Kordia sp. SMS9: one gene and its partner. The protein of the gene in region 2 binds, or shares a complex with, the protein of the main gene of each other region. Links are inferred from orthologs where the notes say so. Each region holds a gene or a part of one and is shown on either strand. Other genes may lie near its edges.

The links.
Region 1: the proteins of groL (region 2) and metK are in contact, whole or in part, in a cryo-EM structure (PDB 8P4O), measured with the Escherichia coli proteins. The link is inferred for Kordia sp. SMS9 from one-to-one orthologs.

What each region holds. Positions count from the first base shown.
Region 1 is NZ_CP031153.1:2,187,275-2,196,805, forward strand. Bases 2,399-5,245 are described here. They hold metK (methionine adenosyltransferase), read right to left. Parts: upstream 4,527-5,245; coding sequence 3,270-4,526; downstream 2,399-3,269. Other genes in these bases: KORDIASMS9_RS09515 (Gfo/Idh/MocA family protein), read right to left, coding at 2,399-2,410; KORDIASMS9_RS09520 (DinB family protein), read right to left, coding at 2,620-3,144. In the rest of the region: KORDIASMS9_RS09505 (response regulator transcription factor), read left to right, coding at 1-38; KORDIASMS9_RS09510 (paraquat-inducible protein A), read right to left, coding at 41-1,339; more of KORDIASMS9_RS09515, read right to left, coding at 1,436-2,398; KORDIASMS9_RS09530 (O-acetylhomoserine aminocarboxypropyltransferase/cysteine synthase family protein), read left to right, coding at 5,454-6,749; KORDIASMS9_RS09535 (alpha/beta fold hydrolase), read left to right, coding at 6,715-7,749; thrA (bifunctional aspartate kinase/homoserine dehydrogenase I), read left to right, coding at 7,774-9,531. UniProt on the Escherichia coli protein: Catalyzes the formation of S-adenosylmethionine (AdoMet) from methionine and ATP.
Region 2 is NZ_CP031153.1:478,199-487,769, forward strand. The notes cover bases 1-2,887. They hold groL (chaperonin GroEL), read left to right. Parts: upstream 1-568; coding sequence 569-2,206; downstream 2,207-2,887. Other genes in these bases: secG (preprotein translocase subunit SecG), read left to right, coding at 1-110; groES (co-chaperone GroES), read left to right, coding at 264-542; KORDIASMS9_RS02195 (hypothetical protein), read left to right, coding at 2,493-2,887. Also shown: more of KORDIASMS9_RS02195, read left to right, coding at 2,888-4,835; KORDIASMS9_RS02200 (hypothetical protein), read left to right, coding at 4,887-7,181; KORDIASMS9_RS02205 (hypothetical protein), read left to right, coding at 7,268-9,571.

The DNA of each region.
Region 1 (9,531 bases), 1.7 Mb from region 2 along the record:
TAAAAGCAGTAAAAGAAAATTTAGTTGTAGTAGATTGATGCTATTTTGTTGTGTCACTTTCAACACTTTGTAAAGGCGTTTTAACCAACTTTTGAATTTTTTGCGAAATAAAAATACTAAAAATTACAAATCCCATAAAGAAGAAGAAACCGTTTTGTAGCTCAGACTTATTTGTCGATAAAATTTCCAAACTTTCAACGCTGTTTTCCAATTGTCCCAGCTGACTTGAAATGATGCCTGTAAAGCCAATATACGACATAAAAATGGCAACTACCATGACATCTGCCATCGACCATTTTCCACTTTTAAATACTAAAAATTTGATGAGTTTATTCCGCTGAAGCGAACGCTTAAACACTAATAAAAGACTCGATATTAATTTAGAAACGGGGAAAATCACACTAAAAAGCAAAACCAAAATCCCAACGAGCATCACTTTTGTTTTTCCTTGTGAAAGCATAATACTTGAGACTTCCATGATACTTTTGCTCTTATAATACAACACCTGATCTTGGAATGAAATCGCTTCGCCCATCAATTGTAACTCCATGGAAGCTATACGCGCATCAATATCAATCATCGGTAAAAAAACGCCCAACGCCAGTAAGTGAATTGCCGCTATGATGTAAATAGTTATTTTTAATTTGGAAGTTTCTTTCCGTAGAAACATAGATAAAAGCATGCTTAAAAATGCAATAACTAAAACAATATTAGAAGTGCTTTGCTTATTTTTAACAGTTTCTAATTTGCTTGAAATCAGATTGATACATTCGTTTCCTGTAGTTGCTTTGTATTTGGAAAGAATGGTATTGTATGCGGTATAATCTAGCTTTTGAAACGTTCCTTCGGTATACGAATTGATCTGCTCTAAAATGTATTTTTTAATACCATCTCGATTTTCGTCGCTCTCTAAAAAATCAAGGATATCTTCGGTAATTGTTGGGACTTGATTTTTAAGTTCACTAAAAATTTCAAAAAAATCAGCTCCAATATTCTTTAAGGAAAGTCCTAAAAAGTCATTGTTTTTCTCGTTTTTGGCTTTATATGCGCGTTCAAACTTATCAATAGATTCATTCAGAAAAGCTGTTACTTTTACACGAGCTTCATCGCGTTGTGTGCCCGAAAGTTCTAATTCTTGAAGTTTTGTGGTAATAATATTGGCAAATTGTTCTTCCCAAGCATCCACATTGAACATTCCGTATTTAATGTCCGAAAGTTCAATAACATCCGCTTTAAGTGCCCGTTTCTTAGTTTCGAGTTGATAGGTATACGAAGCCGCCACGCTAATCGCAATCAGCAATACAATTAAAATACTATATGAGATGAGGTTTTTACGCACGGTTTTGCTAAAATTCAAATATTAATTTTGATTTTTGGTAGTTTCATACAGTAAGACGACTCAAAAGCAAATTTGTTTCAAACGATTGGATGTTCATCATTCATACGACAACCCAATTTTCGCTTTTACTAGATCAATAATCGTCATCAGTTGCTCGCTAAATGCTAATGGCAATTTGGAATTTTCGGTGTCACCATTCAAAATATTAGCATGTACAGCTTCAATTTCGTGAATGTATCCATTTCCAGCATACGGAAGTTCAAACACGGTTTCTTCATTATTTAGGTATACCGAAATCGTATTTGGTTGATGAAAACTACGGTACAATTTAATCACGCCTTTGGTACCGTAAATATAGGCTTCTGTAGGTGTATCGGTTTCAAATGTGCATTCTAGGACTGCTTTGGCGCCTGTTGAATAATTGAACAACATTGCGCAAAAACTGTCTACTTCAGTGTGTGTCATACGCGCCATAGCGTTAATTTCTGAAGGCATTCCCAACACAAATAAACTTAAAAAAATAGGATACAAGCCAATATCTAGCAACGCGCCGCCACCTAAATTTTTATTGTACAAACGACTTTCAGGATTGAATTCAGTTCGGAAACCGAAATCGGCACGAATACTTATAATATCTCCAATTGCGTTCTCATTTAACAATTGCTGTATTTTTTGATACGAAGGCATAAATCGTGTCCAAATGGCTTCCATTAAAAATAACTTTCGCGATTGCGCTTCTTGGATGAGGGTTTGCACTTGCGTGAGATTGATTCCGAGTGGTTTTTCACACAAAACAGCTTTTTCATGTTGCAGGCACAGCATGGTATTTTCAAAATGAAACGTATGTGGTGTGGCAATATATACTACATCAATGTCAGTGTCGTTTGCAAGTGCTTCATACGAATCGTAAGCTTTCTGTGCATTGTACATTTCTTTGAAAGCAGTAGCTTTTTCGCTACTTCGTGAAGCAACTCCGTAAAGTATTGCGGTTTCTGAGCGTTGTAAATCGGCAGCAAATGTATGTGCTATTCCGCCCAATCCAATAATTCCCCAACGTATTTTTTTTGACATGATTTTTGTATTCAATTTAGCTATTTTTTTGATTTGATATATTTTGCGAGCATCAACACAAACGTGGCTGCTCCAAAACCTCAGTAATTTCCAGCAAATATGGTGAAATATCTAAAAATATTACGAAATTTCACCAAAAACAACCACTAAAATTCCCATGAAAATTAATTACTTGATTTCTTTTTTTGTGATTGGATGCATGTTTTTGATTATTTTTTCAAAATTCCCAAATAGGCACTCCACGGTCCAACTTCATCACTATATTGTTTTGCCATCACTCTGGCTATTTGTGCAATATGTCCTAAATCGTGTACCGTCCAAGTGGCTAAAAGTTGTTGTAAAGTTACTTCGCCCAAATCAGGATGCACGCCCTTTTTTGAAAAATCACCTTCCATAATTTGAAGCTTTTCCAATTCGTTGAGATTTTGAGAACGAAGTGCTTTAAATTTTTCTAATAAATCATGAATTGTTTTTCCTTTGCTATCACGTTCTTGTGCAAAGCGATCAAACGGTTCAAAAGTTTTATCATTTCCTTCACTCAATATAATTTTTGCTCGAACAATCCAATCGGTTTGCTCTCCATGAATCAAATGTCCAACAATAGCATGCGGACTCCAAGTAGCTTCACCTTCATTGTTGTGAAGCCAATCGTCCGACAAACTAGAAAGCATTGTCATAAGTGTTTCAGGTGTTTGACGGAGTATTTCTATAGATTTGCTAAGATTGAATGTCATGGTTGCTGTTTTGATTTAATAAAAATACAACTGTTTATTCAAATTTCTTTACGATTATATAAAGAAAAAAGTCGCTCCTATTTTCTTTAGAAGCGACTTTTTAATATATAACTACCCTCAGAATCTTACAATCCGAAAGCTGTTTTTACCTTGTCTACAAAGTCTAATTTTTCCCAAGTAAATAACTCAACATCTAAGGTTTTGCTTTCACCATTTGGAGTGGTAAATGTTTTTGAAACCACTTCGTTTTTACGTCCCATGTGTCCGTAAGCCGCCGTTTCGCTGTACATTGGTGTGCGTAATTTTAAACGACTTTCAATCGCCGCAGGACGCATGTCAAATACTTCTTTTACTTTCTCAGCAATTTCCCCATCGGTCAAATCTACTTTGGCAGTTCCGTACGTATCTACAAAAATCCCCATAGGTTCAACCACTCCGATAGCGTAGGAAACTTGTACTAAAATTTCATCCGCAACTCCAGCCGCAACCAAATTTTTCGCTACGTGACGTGTGGCATACGCAGCACTTCTGTCCACTTTACTTGGATCTTTTCCTGAGAACGCACCACCACCGTGTGCACCTTTTCCACCGTAGGTATCTACAATGATTTTTCTTCCTGTCAATCCTGTATCTCCGTGCGGTCCACCAATTACGAATTTTCCAGTAGGATTGATGTGATATTTGATATCATTGCCAAATAATGCTTGAATTTCTGGTTTTAATTTCGACTTTACACGCGGAATTAAAATATTCACGATGTCTTCACGAATTTTCGTCAACATCACTTCGTCACTTTCGTCAAAATCATCATGTTGTGTAGAAATTACAATCGCTTCTACTCGTGAAGGCACATTATCGTCATTATATTCAATCGTTACCTGACTTTTCGCATCTGGACGTAAGTAGGTAATTTCGTTGTTTTCTCTGCGCAAAGCAGCCAATTCAATCAATAGTAAATGTGATAAATCCAAGGCTAACGGCATCAAGTTTTCAGTTTCTTTCGTTGCATAGCCAAACATCATACCTTGGTCACCTGCACCTTGCTCTTCTTTCGTAGCTCTGTCAACACCTCTATTAATGTCATCAGATTGTTCGTGAATTGCAGATAAAACACCACAAGAATTGCCATCAAACATATATTCGCTTTTTGTGTAGCCAATTTTGTTAACTACTTCTCTAGCAATCTTTTGCACGTCTAAATAGGTGTTCGATTTTACTTCTCCAGCTAAAATAACTTGCCCTGTAGTCACTAAAGTTTCACAAGCTACTTTTGACTCGGGATCGAACGCTAAAAAATTATCAATTAAAGCATCAGAAATCTGATCTGCTACTTTGTCTGGATGTCCTTCTGAAACCGATTCAGAGGTAAAAAAATATGACATAATAAATCTTCTTTTAAAATTAAAGTTGTAAAAAAATAATACAGCGATTGCTTAGTCGTCTAAAGAAGTAGAAATTACTGCTTTAGCATTTTTTATCATTCTGAATTTTCTTCAGAACTTGAGGTTGCAATCAGTTCAAATTTTTCCTCAAAACAGGTGCAAATGTATAAAAAACTAAGCAGATACAAACAACAAAAAATAGAATTTTATTGGAAGTGCAAAAAACTGTTAAAAAAGAAATTTTTTGAAAAAACATTTGGATTTTAAATAATTATAACTTTACCTTTGTACAAAACAAAGACAAAATATGTTTATTAAAGTTTGTAATATGTGTTGTATGATGTGTAGCAGAAATGCCGCAGAGGACACTATTGTATTACGCTAACTTTATGAAAGCATTCAAAATACGAAGCCTCTGCAATTTGCAGAGGCTTTTTTCATGATTATATTTTAAGTTAATTTTTTTTTTCAAAAACCAATGAGTCAAATTTTTCAAATAATAGCAATCGAACCAACCGAAACACTGTGTTGCTGTATGATGATGGTTATGTGCATGATGTGCTGTAGCCCACGCTACTATTATCGAAAAGTACCAGATAAATGGTGATTCATTTATCATATATTTAAAAAGGTTCTTTTGGTAATATGCTTCCAAAAGAACCTTTTTTCATTGGTGACACTTCGACACTTCGACACTTCGACAGGCTCAGTGTCAGTGTCAGTGAAAAGGTATATAGAAATAGTCATAAAATAAAAATTAAATAACGATTACAATATAATTTGTGAAATATCTGAGAAAATCAATAAAATACTGTAAAGTCGAATATATTCGTCGACAAAATATCTCTACTAAATTAGTAGGGTAATAGATTGGATAATGAATCAACAAATAGAAAAAAAACAAAAACAAACATAAAAACAAAGAAAATGAGTACACAAAAATTCGCAACAAAAGCATTACATTCAGGACACGACACAACGCAAAACGGAGGTACAAGAGCGGTGCCAATTTATCAATCTACAGCGTATGTCTTTAACAATTCCGATCACGCATCGAATTTATTTTCGTTAGCAGAACCAGGAAATATTTACACGAGAATCAACAATCCAACCAATGACATTTTAGAGCAGCGATTAACTGCTTTAGAAGGTGGATTGGCAGCCGTAGTTACCGCTTCAGGAACTGCAGCGATTGCCACAACATTCCTAACACTACTTAGAGCAGGTGATCACATTGTAGCTTCTAACAGTTTGTATGGCGGAACGTATAATTTGCTAAATGTTACCTTGCCAAGACTCGGAATTACCACAACATTTGTAGATCCAGATCAAGAAAATAGTTTCAATGATGCCGCACAAGAAAATACCAGAGCAATTTTCATTGAATCTTTAGGAAATCCAAAATTAGATGTTTTAGATATCGAAGCAATTTCTGCACAAGCAAAAGCCAACAAAATCCCACTCATTGTAGACAATACGATTGCCACACCTTACTTATTGAATCCTATCAAACATGGCGCAAACATCGTTATTCACTCACTCACAAAATACATTAACGGAAACGGAACTGCCTTAGGTGGCGCAATCATTGACGCAGGAACTTTTGATTGGACAAACGGAAAATTCCCAGAATTTACAGAACCATCCGCAGGATATCACGGTTTGGTATACAGTGAAGCACTCGAAGCAGCAGCATTCATCGCCAAAGTACGTATTGAAGGATTGCGCGATTTTGGTTCGGCACTCAGTCCATTCAACGCATTTCAAATTATACAAGGATTGGAAACGTTGCCAATTCGTATCAAACAACACAGCCAAAACGCACTAGAACTCGCAACATGGTTGCAAACACAAGAAGCCGTAGCTTGGGTAAATTATCCAGGATTGGAAACTAGCAATTACAAAGCGTTGGCAGATAGATACTTGTCAAAAGGACAAAGCGGAATTGTAACCTTTGGTATCAAAGCAGGGTATGAAGCTGCAAAACGCATTGCAGACGAAACAGAAGTTTTCTCACTCTTAGCCAATATTGGAGACACAAAATCACTCATCATTCACCCAGCAAGTACGACGCACCAGCAATTAAATGAAGCACAACAAGCCTCTACAGGTGTTACACAAGACTTAATTCGCTTGTCTGTCGGATTGGAAGATGTGGAAGATTTAAAAGCAGATTTAAAAACTGTATTTGACAAAATTACCGCAGGAATTCCAGCATCATAAACACAATATTTTGACACAAAAAGCAGCACATATTACCATTTCAAATTTCTTTACCGAAAGTGGCGCGTACTATCCAAACCTCAAGTTGAGTTATCAGCTTGTAGGTTCGGATAACGTCAATGCGCCAATTGTTTTAGTAAATCACGCCTTAACGGGGAACTCAGAAGTAACTGGGGAAAACGGTTGGTGGAACAAATTGATCGGAGAAGATAAATGCATTGATACGAATCATTTTAAAATTTTGAGTTTTGACATTCCAGGAAATGGTTTTTTTATGGAAGGCGGTTTGATTGAGCATTACAAAGATTTTGTAGCACGTGATGTGGCAAAGATTTTCCTAAGAGGATTGGAACAATTAAAAATCAATCAGCTTTTCGCCGCTATTGGCGGATCGTTAGGAGGCGGAATTGCTTGGGAAATGGCAGTTTTAGAACCAAATTTGATTCAAAATCTAATTCCGATTGCGGCTGATTGGAAATCGACCGATTGGTTGATGGGCAATTGTTTTTTGCAAGAACGGATCTTAGAAAACTCTAGCAATCCGGTAGAAGATGCACGTATTCATGCCATGTTGTGTTATCGTACGCCGTTTTCACTCAAAGTGAAATTTCAGCGAACACGTCACAAAGAAAAAGACATGTTCAACACGGAAAGTTGGTTGGCGCATCACGGAAAAAAATTACAACAACGCTATCAATTGGGAGCGTACAAACTGATGAATCAGCTCTTAAAAACGATTGATATAACGCGCGGAAGAGGACCATTAGAAACGGTAGCGTCAAAAATTGCAGGAAACATTCACATCATCAGTATCAACAGTGATATCTTTTTTTCACCAGATGAAGATATTGAAACCTATAGAAGATTAAAGCGTTTCAAAGAAAATATATATCACGACGAAATTCAGTCCATTCACGGACACGATGCATTTTTAATAGAATACGGACAATTAAGTCAAATGCTCAGAAACATATTTCAAGTTCAAAAATCATCAATTTAAACCAAGTACTTACACTACAATGCTATGAAGATTTTAAAATTTGGTGGTAAATCCCTTGCTAATGGCAAAGGAATCAAAGCCGCCATTCAAATCATAAAAGAAAAAGCAGCACAACAAGAAGACATTGCCGTCGTGTTATCCGCACGCGGAAACGCTACCAATGAATTGCTAGAAATGTTAGAAAAAGCAATTCGCAAAGAATCCTATCACGAACAATTTACGGCGTTTAAAGCCTATCAAAGTCAAATAGATCGCTCGTTAGATTTTTCAGAAGAATTTACAACGCTCGAAAATTTATTTCAAGGCGTTTCTTTATTGGGCGATTATAGTGAAAAAATAAAAGATCAAGTCGTATCACAAGGTGAAATTATCGCTGCAAAATTGGTGACGAATTTGTTAAAAAAAGAAGGCGTCAATGCTCATTTTACCGATACGCGAAACTTGATAAAAACCGACAATTCTTTTGGAAATGCGCGTCCGTTTGATGTTGTTTCTCGCAACAATATCATCAATCATTTTAAATCGTACAACGGAACTACGGTGAATATTGTGACGGGTTTTATCGCGTCTAATGAAAACAATGAAACTACGACGTTGGGACGAAACGGAAGCAATTACACAGCGGCGTTATTGGCGAATTTTTTAGACGCAGAAGAATTGCAAAACTATACACATGTAGATGGAATTTTTACAGCAAATCCTGATTTGGTGGCAGATGCACGAAAAATCTCGGAATTGTCATTCAACGAAGCAAACGAATTGGCAAACTTTGGCGCGAATATTTTACATGCAAAAACCATGTTGCCACTTATTGAAAAAAACATTCCATTGCGAATCTTAAACACCTTCAATAGTTCGGATGAAGGAACCATCATCAAGCAAAAGACAACAACCAAAGGAATCAAATCCATTTCCGTGTTAGACAATGTTGCCTTGGTCAATTTAGAAGGTAGAGGTTTGCTTGGTCGTGTGGGCGTTGATGCGCGAATTTTTAAAACAATGGGCGAAAATGATATCAATGTCAGTATCATTTCACAAGGTTCTTCGGAGCGTGGCATTGGTTTGGTGATTGATGCGGACAAAGCTCCGAAAGCAGTTGCAGCCTTACAAAAAGAATTTGAAAATGACTTCTATAACAATGATGTGAACAAAATATCGTTGGTAGATGATGTTGCTGTGATTTCGATCATTGGACAAGATTTGAGCGAATTTCACAAACCGTACAATGCGTTGATCAAAAATCAAATTGTGCCAATTCTGTTTAACAATACAGTTTCTGGCAAAAACGTGAGTTTGGTAGTGAAAGAATCAGCATTGCACAAAGCTATTAACGTAATTCACGGACAAATTTTCGGGATTTCTAAAAAAATAAACTTGGCTGTTTTTGGAAAAGGATTGGTTGGCGGAACACTTTTAGATCAAATCATTCAAAGCAAAAAAGCAATCTTAGCGAAAAATAATATCAAGTTGAATGTATTTGCTGTGGCAGATTCACAGCATGTATATTTAGAAAAAAGCGGTATCGCTGACAAATGGAAAGAAGCATTTTTGAAAGAAAAAGTTGCCTATACTGTGCAGCAAATCATCGACTATGCAACAAATCATCATTTAGAAAACTTAATCGCAGTCGATACCACAGCAAGTAAAGATTTTATTCATAATTATATAAGTTTAGTTACTAATGGTTTCGATTTGGTTTCGGCAAATAAAATAGCGAATACAGTCGCGTATTCATTTTATGAAACGTTGCGAAGCGAACTGAAAAAGCATCAAAAAAATTAT
Region 2 (9,571 bases):
ATCAGCAATCAAAACTTGCTAACAAAAACATTCAAACAACAGAGCAGCCTGCCACTACAAACGATTCAAACACAAATTCTACGGACACGACAAACGGAGGTAACGAGTAGATATTAATTATAAAAAATCATATAAAAAATGCCAGCTTGTCAGAAGCTGGCATTTTTTTATTTCAATTTGTCAGCATTGCTACAATGGCACAATTTCTGACTACTGTATTTGCGTAAATAATCAAACAATTAAAACATTAAATACTTAACAAAATGAGCAAAGTTAATATCAAACCACTTGCAGATAGAGTTTTGATTTCCCCATTGCCAGCAGCCACAAAAACTGCTTCAGGGCTCTACATTCCAGATTCAGCAAAAGAAAAACAACAACGCGGAACTGTTGTGGCAGCTGGACCCGGCAAAAAAGACGAACCGTTAACGGTAAAAGTTGGTGACACTGTTTTGTATGGAAAGTTTTCTGGAACTGAAATCAAGTTTGACGGTGAAGACTACATCATCATGAGAGAAGATGACATTTTAGCAATTATTTAATTCAAAAAATAACATACCAAAAAATTATGGCAAAAGATATAAAATTTGATGTAGAAGCACGCGACGGACTCAAACGTGGTGTGGATGCATTAGCAAATGCAGTAAAAGTTACTTTAGGACCAAAAGGAAGAAATGTAATCATTAGCAAATCATTTGGTGCGCCATCGGTAACGAAAGATGGTGTTTCTGTAGCGAAAGAAATAGAGCTAGAAGATGCCTTAGAAAACATGGGCGCGCAAATGGTAAAAGAAGTAGCTTCTCGTACGAACGATTTAGCAGGAGATGGAACCACAACTGCAACTGTACTAGCACAAGCTATTGTAAAAGAAGGATTGAAAAACGTGGCTGCAGGTGCAAATCCGATGGATTTAAAACGAGGAATTGACAAAGCAGTTACTGCCATCGTTGAAGACTTACAAAAGCAATCGAAAAAAGTAGGTGATTCTTCTGAAAAAATAAAACAAGTAGCTTCGATCTCTTCAAATAACGACGAAGTTGTGGGTGATTTAATCGCGCAAGCTTTTGGAAAAGTTGGTAAAGAAGGTGTCATCACGGTAGAAGAAGCTAAAGGAACGGACACGTATGTAGATGTAGTTGAAGGAATGCAGTTTGACAGAGGATATTTGTCACCGTATTTCGTGACCAACTCTGAAAAAATGGAAGCAGAATTGGAAAGTCCGTACATCTTATTATTTGATAAGAAAATTTCTTCCATGAAGGACTTAATGCCTGTATTGGAACCCGTAGCGCAAACAGGAAAGCCATTATTAATCATTGCGGAAGATGTAGATGGTGAAGCATTGGCAACTCTAGTAGTAAACAAATTAAGAGGCGCTTTAAAAATTGCGGCGGTAAAAGCACCTGGATTTGGTGATCGTAGAAAAGCAATGTTAGAAGATATCGCCATTTTAACTGGTGGAACGGTTATTTCGGAAGAAAGAGGATTTACGTTAGAAAGTGCTACGATTGATCTTTTAGGAACTGCTGAGAAAATCACAATCGACAAAGACAATACAACCATTGTAAATGGTGCTGGTGATGCAGAAATGATTCAAACACGTGTGGGACAAATAAAAGCTCAAATTGAATCTACTACTTCTGATTACGATAAAGAAAAACTACAAGAACGTTTGGCAAAATTAGCTGGCGGAGTGGCAGTTTTATATGTTGGAGCAGCTTCTGAAGTAGAAATGAAAGAGAAAAAAGACAGAGTAGACGATGCTTTACACGCCACAAGAGCTGCGGTTGAAGAAGGAATTGTTGCTGGCGGTGGTGTTGCTTTAGTTCGTGCGAAAAATGTACTAGAAAGCATTACTACAGATAATTTAGACGAAGTAACAGGAATCAAAATTATTGCACGTGCTATTGAAGAGCCATTACGTACCATTGTTTCCAACGCTGGTGGCGAAGGAAGCGTAGTTGTTTCAAAAGTAATGGAAGGTGAAAAAGATTTTGGATACGATGCTAAAACGGAAGAATATGTAGACATGCTGAAAGCAGGAATCATTGATCCGAAGAAAGTAACGCGTATTGCATTGGAAAATGCAGCATCTGTAGCAGGAATGATTTTAACTACAGAATGTGCATTGGTTGACATCAAAGAAGAAGCACCAGCTGGAGGCGGAATGCCACCAATGGGCGGCGGAATGCCAGGAATGATGTAATCAATTACACTATAAAAACACAAAAAGTCTTTCGAATCCTTGAATTTGAAAGGCTTTTTTTATGGGTGAAAGTTTTGAAGCTATAGAAACATATAGGTTTCTACCTTTGCAGTAATCATCTTCGAAACTTCTCAATACTCAATACTCAATACTAATATCTCATTACTTTTCAAATTCGTCTTTACAAGAATTTGAAAATCTAAAAACCAGTCTTTCAGCAACTTTTCTTTAAAATATATACTATTGGTACTCTTTTTGTGGTAGTTTTTTGCAAAAATTGCTTCCTATGAAAAAAAATTATTCTTTTTTATTCATCCTCATCTGCTGTTTCTCTTTCAGCGTATTTAGCCAAGAATCCTTAAAAATCGAAGACGAATATTACGCGTACTTCAAACTTCCTAGAGAAGGCTTGTATCTTCACCTTAACAAAACTACGTATTTTCAAGGCGAAGAAATTTGGTTCAAAGGCTATGCGTACGATCAACGGAATCAGCTTGCATCCAAAGCTACCACCAATATTAATATTGGAATTTATGACGCCGCAGGAAATCAACTGCAAAAACATTTATTTGCGGCAGAAAATGGTGTAACCAATGGAAATTTTGCAGTAGATTCTACGTTTACAGCAGGAACCTATTATATAAAAGCGGAAACCAATTGGATGAAAAACTTCAAGGAAGACAACGCGTATATTCAAAAAATTGAAATTAAAACCAATGAACAACTAGCAAAAAGCAACGCTACTGAAGAAAAGCAATACGATTTTCAATTTTTACCAGAAGGCGGACATATCCTCACAGAAACCATCAACAATGTTGGTTTTAAAATCATTGACAACAACGGAAAAGGCGTCGCGGTTTCTGGCATTGTGTACGATCAGGAAAAAAATCAAGTGGCTTCCTTTGAAAGCAATACTGTAGGCATGGGAAAATTTATACTGCAACCCAAAAAAGAGGCAATATATACTGCGGAAATCACGCTGAAAGATGGCACCATGATTACCAAAGAACTACCGTCTATCCAAACACAAGGCATTTCACTTATAATTCAAAATTCATTACAAGATAAAGTGATTCTCGACTTTAGCACGAATGAAGAAACCTTGACAAACTATCCTAATAAAACGTATAAAATACTCATTCATCAAAATGGACAGTTAAAAATAGCAGCGTTACAATTTAGCAATCTTAAAAAAGCCGTGAGTATTGAAAAAGAACGTTTGTTTAAAGGCGTGAACACAATTACTGTATTTGACGATCAAAAACAACCCATTTTAGAACGTTTATTTTTTAATGATTATGGCATCAAAAACACAAAGATGCAAGTTTCTAAACTCAACACGATTAAAGATTCTATCATCCTTTCTGTAAAAGAACTCAACTTACAGAACAAGGCAAATGTGAGTATTTCTGTATTGCCAGAAACTACGCAAGGATACAATCCGCAGCACAATATCATTTCCAACTTTTACTTAAAACCACATGTGAGCGGTTTTATTGAAAATCCACAATATTATTTCCATAAAATGGACCGAAAGAAAAAGTATGAACTAGATGTTTTATTGCTCACACAAGGTTGGAGTCGCTATGATTGGAACGACATTTTTGGCAAAAAACCAACGGCAACACATCGTTTTGAAAACGGAATTGGTATTTCGGGACGTGTCAACAGACCTGCGACAGGTGTAAAGCAAGTATTTTTATATGAGACAAAAAATCATGCGGCTAAATTTATTGACTTGGACGAAAATCAAAAGTTTGAATTGGCAAACGTGTTTTTGGAAGAAGGAGAAGAAATAAAGTTTTCGTACATCACTCCAAAAGGTGCACTGAAAAAGCCAGGTATGTATTTACGATTTTTGATTACAAACAAAGAGGACAAAATTTCGGAAGCATTTTTAGAAAATACCAAAAAACTCAAATCTGACACTGCTAATTTTAAAGTTCCAGAAAATTTCTTTTATGAAAACGCAGAAGAGCTAGATGCTGTAGTGTTAAATGCGGAAAAGGAAAAACCAAAATACAACAGTATCTTTTTAATGAATCCGTCTGTTACAGAAATCACAATAGAAGAATACAAAAGATATCTCAACTTGGTACAATATCTTAATTTTAATGGTTTTAATGCTTCCGAAGACATGGGAAATGTATTTATTTCTTCTAGAATTGCGCGTGGCGGATCGCCTACTGTATTTTTTAATGACGTACGTTTAAACGATTTAAATATTCTATACAGCATGTCATTGGCTGAAATTGAACGCATTGTGGTAGACAGATATAGCAGAGTACCAAGTGCGCGTGGTGGCGGATTGGGCGTCATTAAAATATACTCACGCATTACACCATTGTTCAAAAAACCAGGAGTCGAAATTCAATATCTCGCAGCTACATCACCTGCATCATTTTCAACGGGTAAAAAATACTATGCACCTAATTATTCATCGTATTTAAATCCTGTATTTCAAAAATATGGTGCCATTTCTTGGTTGCCAACAGTTGAGCTGAACAGTGAAACGGCCACTACTTTTAAAATATACGATACGTATACTAAAAACGTAACGCTATTTATTGAGGGAATTGCGGAAAATGGTGATTTAATCTCCGAACGAAAAACCATTCAAGTGCGTTAACCGATTGCTATGAAAAAAAAGTGTTTTTTATTGTTACTGATGATATTAAGCATGATTCCACTTCTCTGTCAAGAGAAAACTGTGGAAGCAGTTTATACAGCCTATTTTGAACTTCCGCGAGAAGCATTATACCTGCATTTGAACAAAACCACGTATTTTCAAGGAGAAGAAATCTGGTTTACAGGCTATGCGTACGATCAAAAGAATCAGCTTTCTTCCAAAGCAACGACCAATATTAAAGTTGGAATTTACGATGCAAAAGGCAATCAAGTAAAAAAAGCATTGTATGCCGCAGAAAATGGTTTTACCAACGGAAACTTCTTAATTGATTCCACCTTTACCGCAGGAACCTATTATGTAAAAGCAGGCACCAATTGGATGAAAAATTTCAAGGAAAACAACGCGTTTGTCCAAAAAATTGAAATTGTTACTGATGAAAGTATCAATGAAAAGAAAGTTGCCAAAAAAGCGACGTATGATTTTCAATTTTTACCTGAAGGCGGACATATCTTAGCAAATACCAACAATAATATTGGCTTTAAAATCATTGGCAATGATGGAAAAGGTGTCAAAGTTTCAGGAATTGTGTTTGATGAAGCAAAAAAGCAAGTCGCTTCGTTTGAAAGCAATACATTAGGCGTGGGAAAATTTTTATTTCAACCTAAAAAAGAAATACAATACACCGCAGAAATTACCCTTGAAAATAATACCATAATTACAAAATTTTTGCCGTTAGCAAAACCAAAAGGCATTTCGTTAATACTGCAAAGTCTCACGGAAAACGATGTGATTCTCGATTTTAGCACAAATGAAGAAACGCTCAAAAATACTCCGAATAAAACTTACAAAATACTCATTCATCAACATGGAAAGTTGAAAACAATTGCTTTAAAATTTGATGAACTCCAAAAAGCAATTCGCATCAAAAAAGAGGAATTATTCAAAGGAATTAATACCATAACCGTTTTTGACAATGATCAAAATCCCATCTTGGAACGTTTGTTTTTTAACGATGTATACATTCAAAAAGCCAACATTAGAGTTTCAAAACTCAACAAAATTCAAGATTCTATTTTGTTGTCTGTGCAGAAATTGAACCTGCAAAAAAATGCACAAATCAGCATTTCTGTATTGCCAGAAGCAACGGAAAGCTATCAACCAAAACACAGTATTGTATCTAATTTTTACCTAAAACCGCACCTACGAGGCTTTGTGGAAAATCCGCAGTATTATTTTCAAAATATGGATCGAAAAAAAAAATACGAGTTGGATATTTTATTACTCACCCAAGGTTGGAGTCGCTACGATTGGAACGCTATTTTTGATACAAAACCAACAGCAACACATCGTTTTGAAAACGGAATTACTATTTCTGGACGCGTCAATCGACCAAAAACAAACGTAAAACAACTCTTCTTTCACACCACCGTAAATCACGATGCACGATTTATCAACTTGGACGAAAATCAAAAATTTGAAATGTCTGGTTTATTTTTAAAAGAAGACGAAGAAGTGCGTTTCTCGTATGTGAACGAAAAAGGAGAATTTAAAAAACCGAGCATGTATCTTCGGTTTATTCTATCGGATACAAAAGATAAACTTTCCAAACGTTTCTTAGATACAATTCGCAACATCAAAACGAGTGCTAAACAGGCATCGCTCAAAGAATTTTTGTACGCAAACAGGGAAGCTCTTGACACAGTAGTTTTGACAGGAAAAAAGAAAAGAAAAAGATACGAAGACCGTTTCATGAAACGTCCGGAAGTTACGGAAGTTACCGAGGAAGTCGTAAAAGAGTATGACGATATTGCCAATTTTATACGATTGAATGGTTTTTACACCGTACAAGAAGGCGGCGAAGTTTTTGATCCAAGCAAACTTATAGGAGGCAACCCAGTTATTTTTTATAACAACCAATATTTACGCAAAGAAAACATGGTGGTTTTATACAATTTAAAACTCGAAAACATAGAACGTGTTATTGTTGACAGATATAGCGACATTTTGTTTAATGGAGAAGTACGGACAGGTATTATTAAAATATTTACACGTGATACGCCCTTATTTTCAAGAAAACTGAGAAATTTTGTGTATTTGAGTACCAAAACACCGAAATCATTTACGGAAGGGAAAAAGTATTACACACCTAATTACGCGTCATTCCTAAGTCCAACATTTCAACAATACGGAGCCATTTCTTGGCTTCCGAACCTAGAACTCAATCCTGAAACTGCAACCACTTTCAAAATCTATGATACGTTTACTGAAAACGTAACTTTATTCATTGAAGGAATTACGGAAGATGGTGATTTGATTTCGGAACGAAAAACCATTCAAGTACGTTGACCATCATTTTCATGATTGTTCTTACCAAACACTTTTGAAAAAAACGATTCTTGATTTTTTTAATTATTTAGCTTAAACCGATTATTATGAAAAAAAAGTACATTTTATTACCAATTATTTTACTGAGTATTTTACCACTGTTCAGTCAAAAACAAACTGCGGAAGCAGCTTATGCATCCTATTTTGAACTTCCCCGAGAATCCTTATACCTTCATTTGAACAAAACTACCTATTTTCAAGGGGAAGAAATCTGGTTTAAAGGCTATGCGTACGATCAAAAGAATCAGCTTTCTTCCAAAGCAACGACCAATATTAATGTGGGAATTTACGATGCACAAGGAAATCAAATAAAAAAAGCATTGTACGCTGCAAAAGATGGAGTCACCAATGGAAACTTCTTAATTGATTCTACCTTTACAGCAGGAACATATTATATAAAAGCGGACACCAATTGGATGAAAAATTTCAAAGAAAATGATGCGTTCGTTCAAAAAATAGAAATCGTTACTAATGAAAGTATCAATGAAAAAAAAGTCACTGAAAAAGCACGTTTCGATTTTCAGTTTTTGCCCGAAGGTGGACACATTGTAGCAAATACCACCAACAATATTGGTTTCAAAATCATTGCCAACGATGGAAAAGGTGTGACGGCTTCTGGAGTGGTGTATGACGAAGAAAAAAACCAAGTCGCTTCGTTTGAAAGCAATACGTTGGGAATGGGGAAATTTTTATTTCAACCTAAAAAAGAAATACAATACACGGCAGAAATTACACTTGAAAATAATGCCATACTAACAAAACTCTTGCCGCAAGCAAAAGCACAAGGCATTTCTTTAATATTACAAAGTCTCACCGAAAATGATATCATTCTCGATTTTAGCACGAATGAGGAAACACTCAAAAACAATCCAAATAAAAAGTACAAAATACTCATACATCAACATGGAAAGTTAAAAACAGTTGCGCTTCAGTTTGACGAACTCCAAAAAGCAATTCGCATCCCAAAAGTGGAATTGTTTAAAGGAATTAACACTATAACGGTATTTGATAATGATCAAAATCCAATTTTGGAACGTTTATTTTTTAACGATGTAGGCATCAAAAAAGCCAACATTCATGTTTCAAAACTCAATACAATTCAAGATTCCATTTTGTTATCTGTAAAAGCATTTAACTTAAACGAAAACGCAAATGTGAGCATTTCTGTGCTGCCAGAAACGACCGAAAGTTACCAACCACAGCACAACATGCTATCAAATTTATACCTAAAACCACATCTAAGAGGTGTTATTGAAAATCCGCAGTATTACTTCCAAAAGATGGATAGAAAAAAGAAATACGAACTGGATATTTTGCTACTCACACAAGGCTGGAGTCGCTATGAGTGGAAAAACATTTTTGAAACAAAACCAATAGCAAGACATCCTTTTGAAAACGGAATTACGATTTCTGGACGTGTCAACGTTCCTAAAAAAGGGATAAAACAATTATTTTTTCACACCACAAAAAATCACAGTGCACAATTTATTGACTTGGACGAAGATCAAAAATTTGAAATATCAGGCTTATTTTTAGAAAAAGATGAAGAAGTGCGTTTCTCGTATTTAGATACAAAAAACGTATTTAAAAAGCCGAGCATGTATCTTCGGTTTATCGCAAAAAATCCAACAGATAAAATTTCTGAAGCTTTTTTGAATACAACAAAACATATTTCTACATCTGCCGATTTTACGATCCCAAAAGATTTCTTTACTGAAAAAGCAGAAGCGCTTGATACCATTGTATTGCAAGCTGAAAATCCGAAATATACATTTTTAGATGAATTTATGGCTGATGCAGAAATAACAGATGTCACAGAAGAAACCTATTATATGTATTACAATATTGTACAATTTTTAAACTTTAATGGATTCACTGCTACAGAAGGCGGAGGAAGTGTTTCTATTTCACACAGAGCCTCAAAAAGACCTAAACCTTCTGTGTTTTTGAATAATTTCCGAATTCGAGATCCTGGTTTGCATATTTTGTATAACATGTCATTGGCTAATATAGAACGTATTGAAATTGACAGATACAACATTATTCCGTTTAATGGAGGAAGATCTGATGGTATTATAAAAATTTATACTCGTGAACGGTCGATGTTTGCACAAACTGCCAAAGATTATATTTACATAGCGGCAAAAACGACCAAATCTTTCACCAAAGGGAAAACATATTATGCGCCAAACTATGCATCGTATTTACATCCTGTGTTTCAAAAATATGGAACGATTTCATGGTTACCCACAGTGCAACTCAATACCGAAACGCCAACGAGTTTTAAAATATATGATACGTATACAAAAAATGTAACGTTGTTTATTGAAGGAATTTCAGAAAGCGGACAT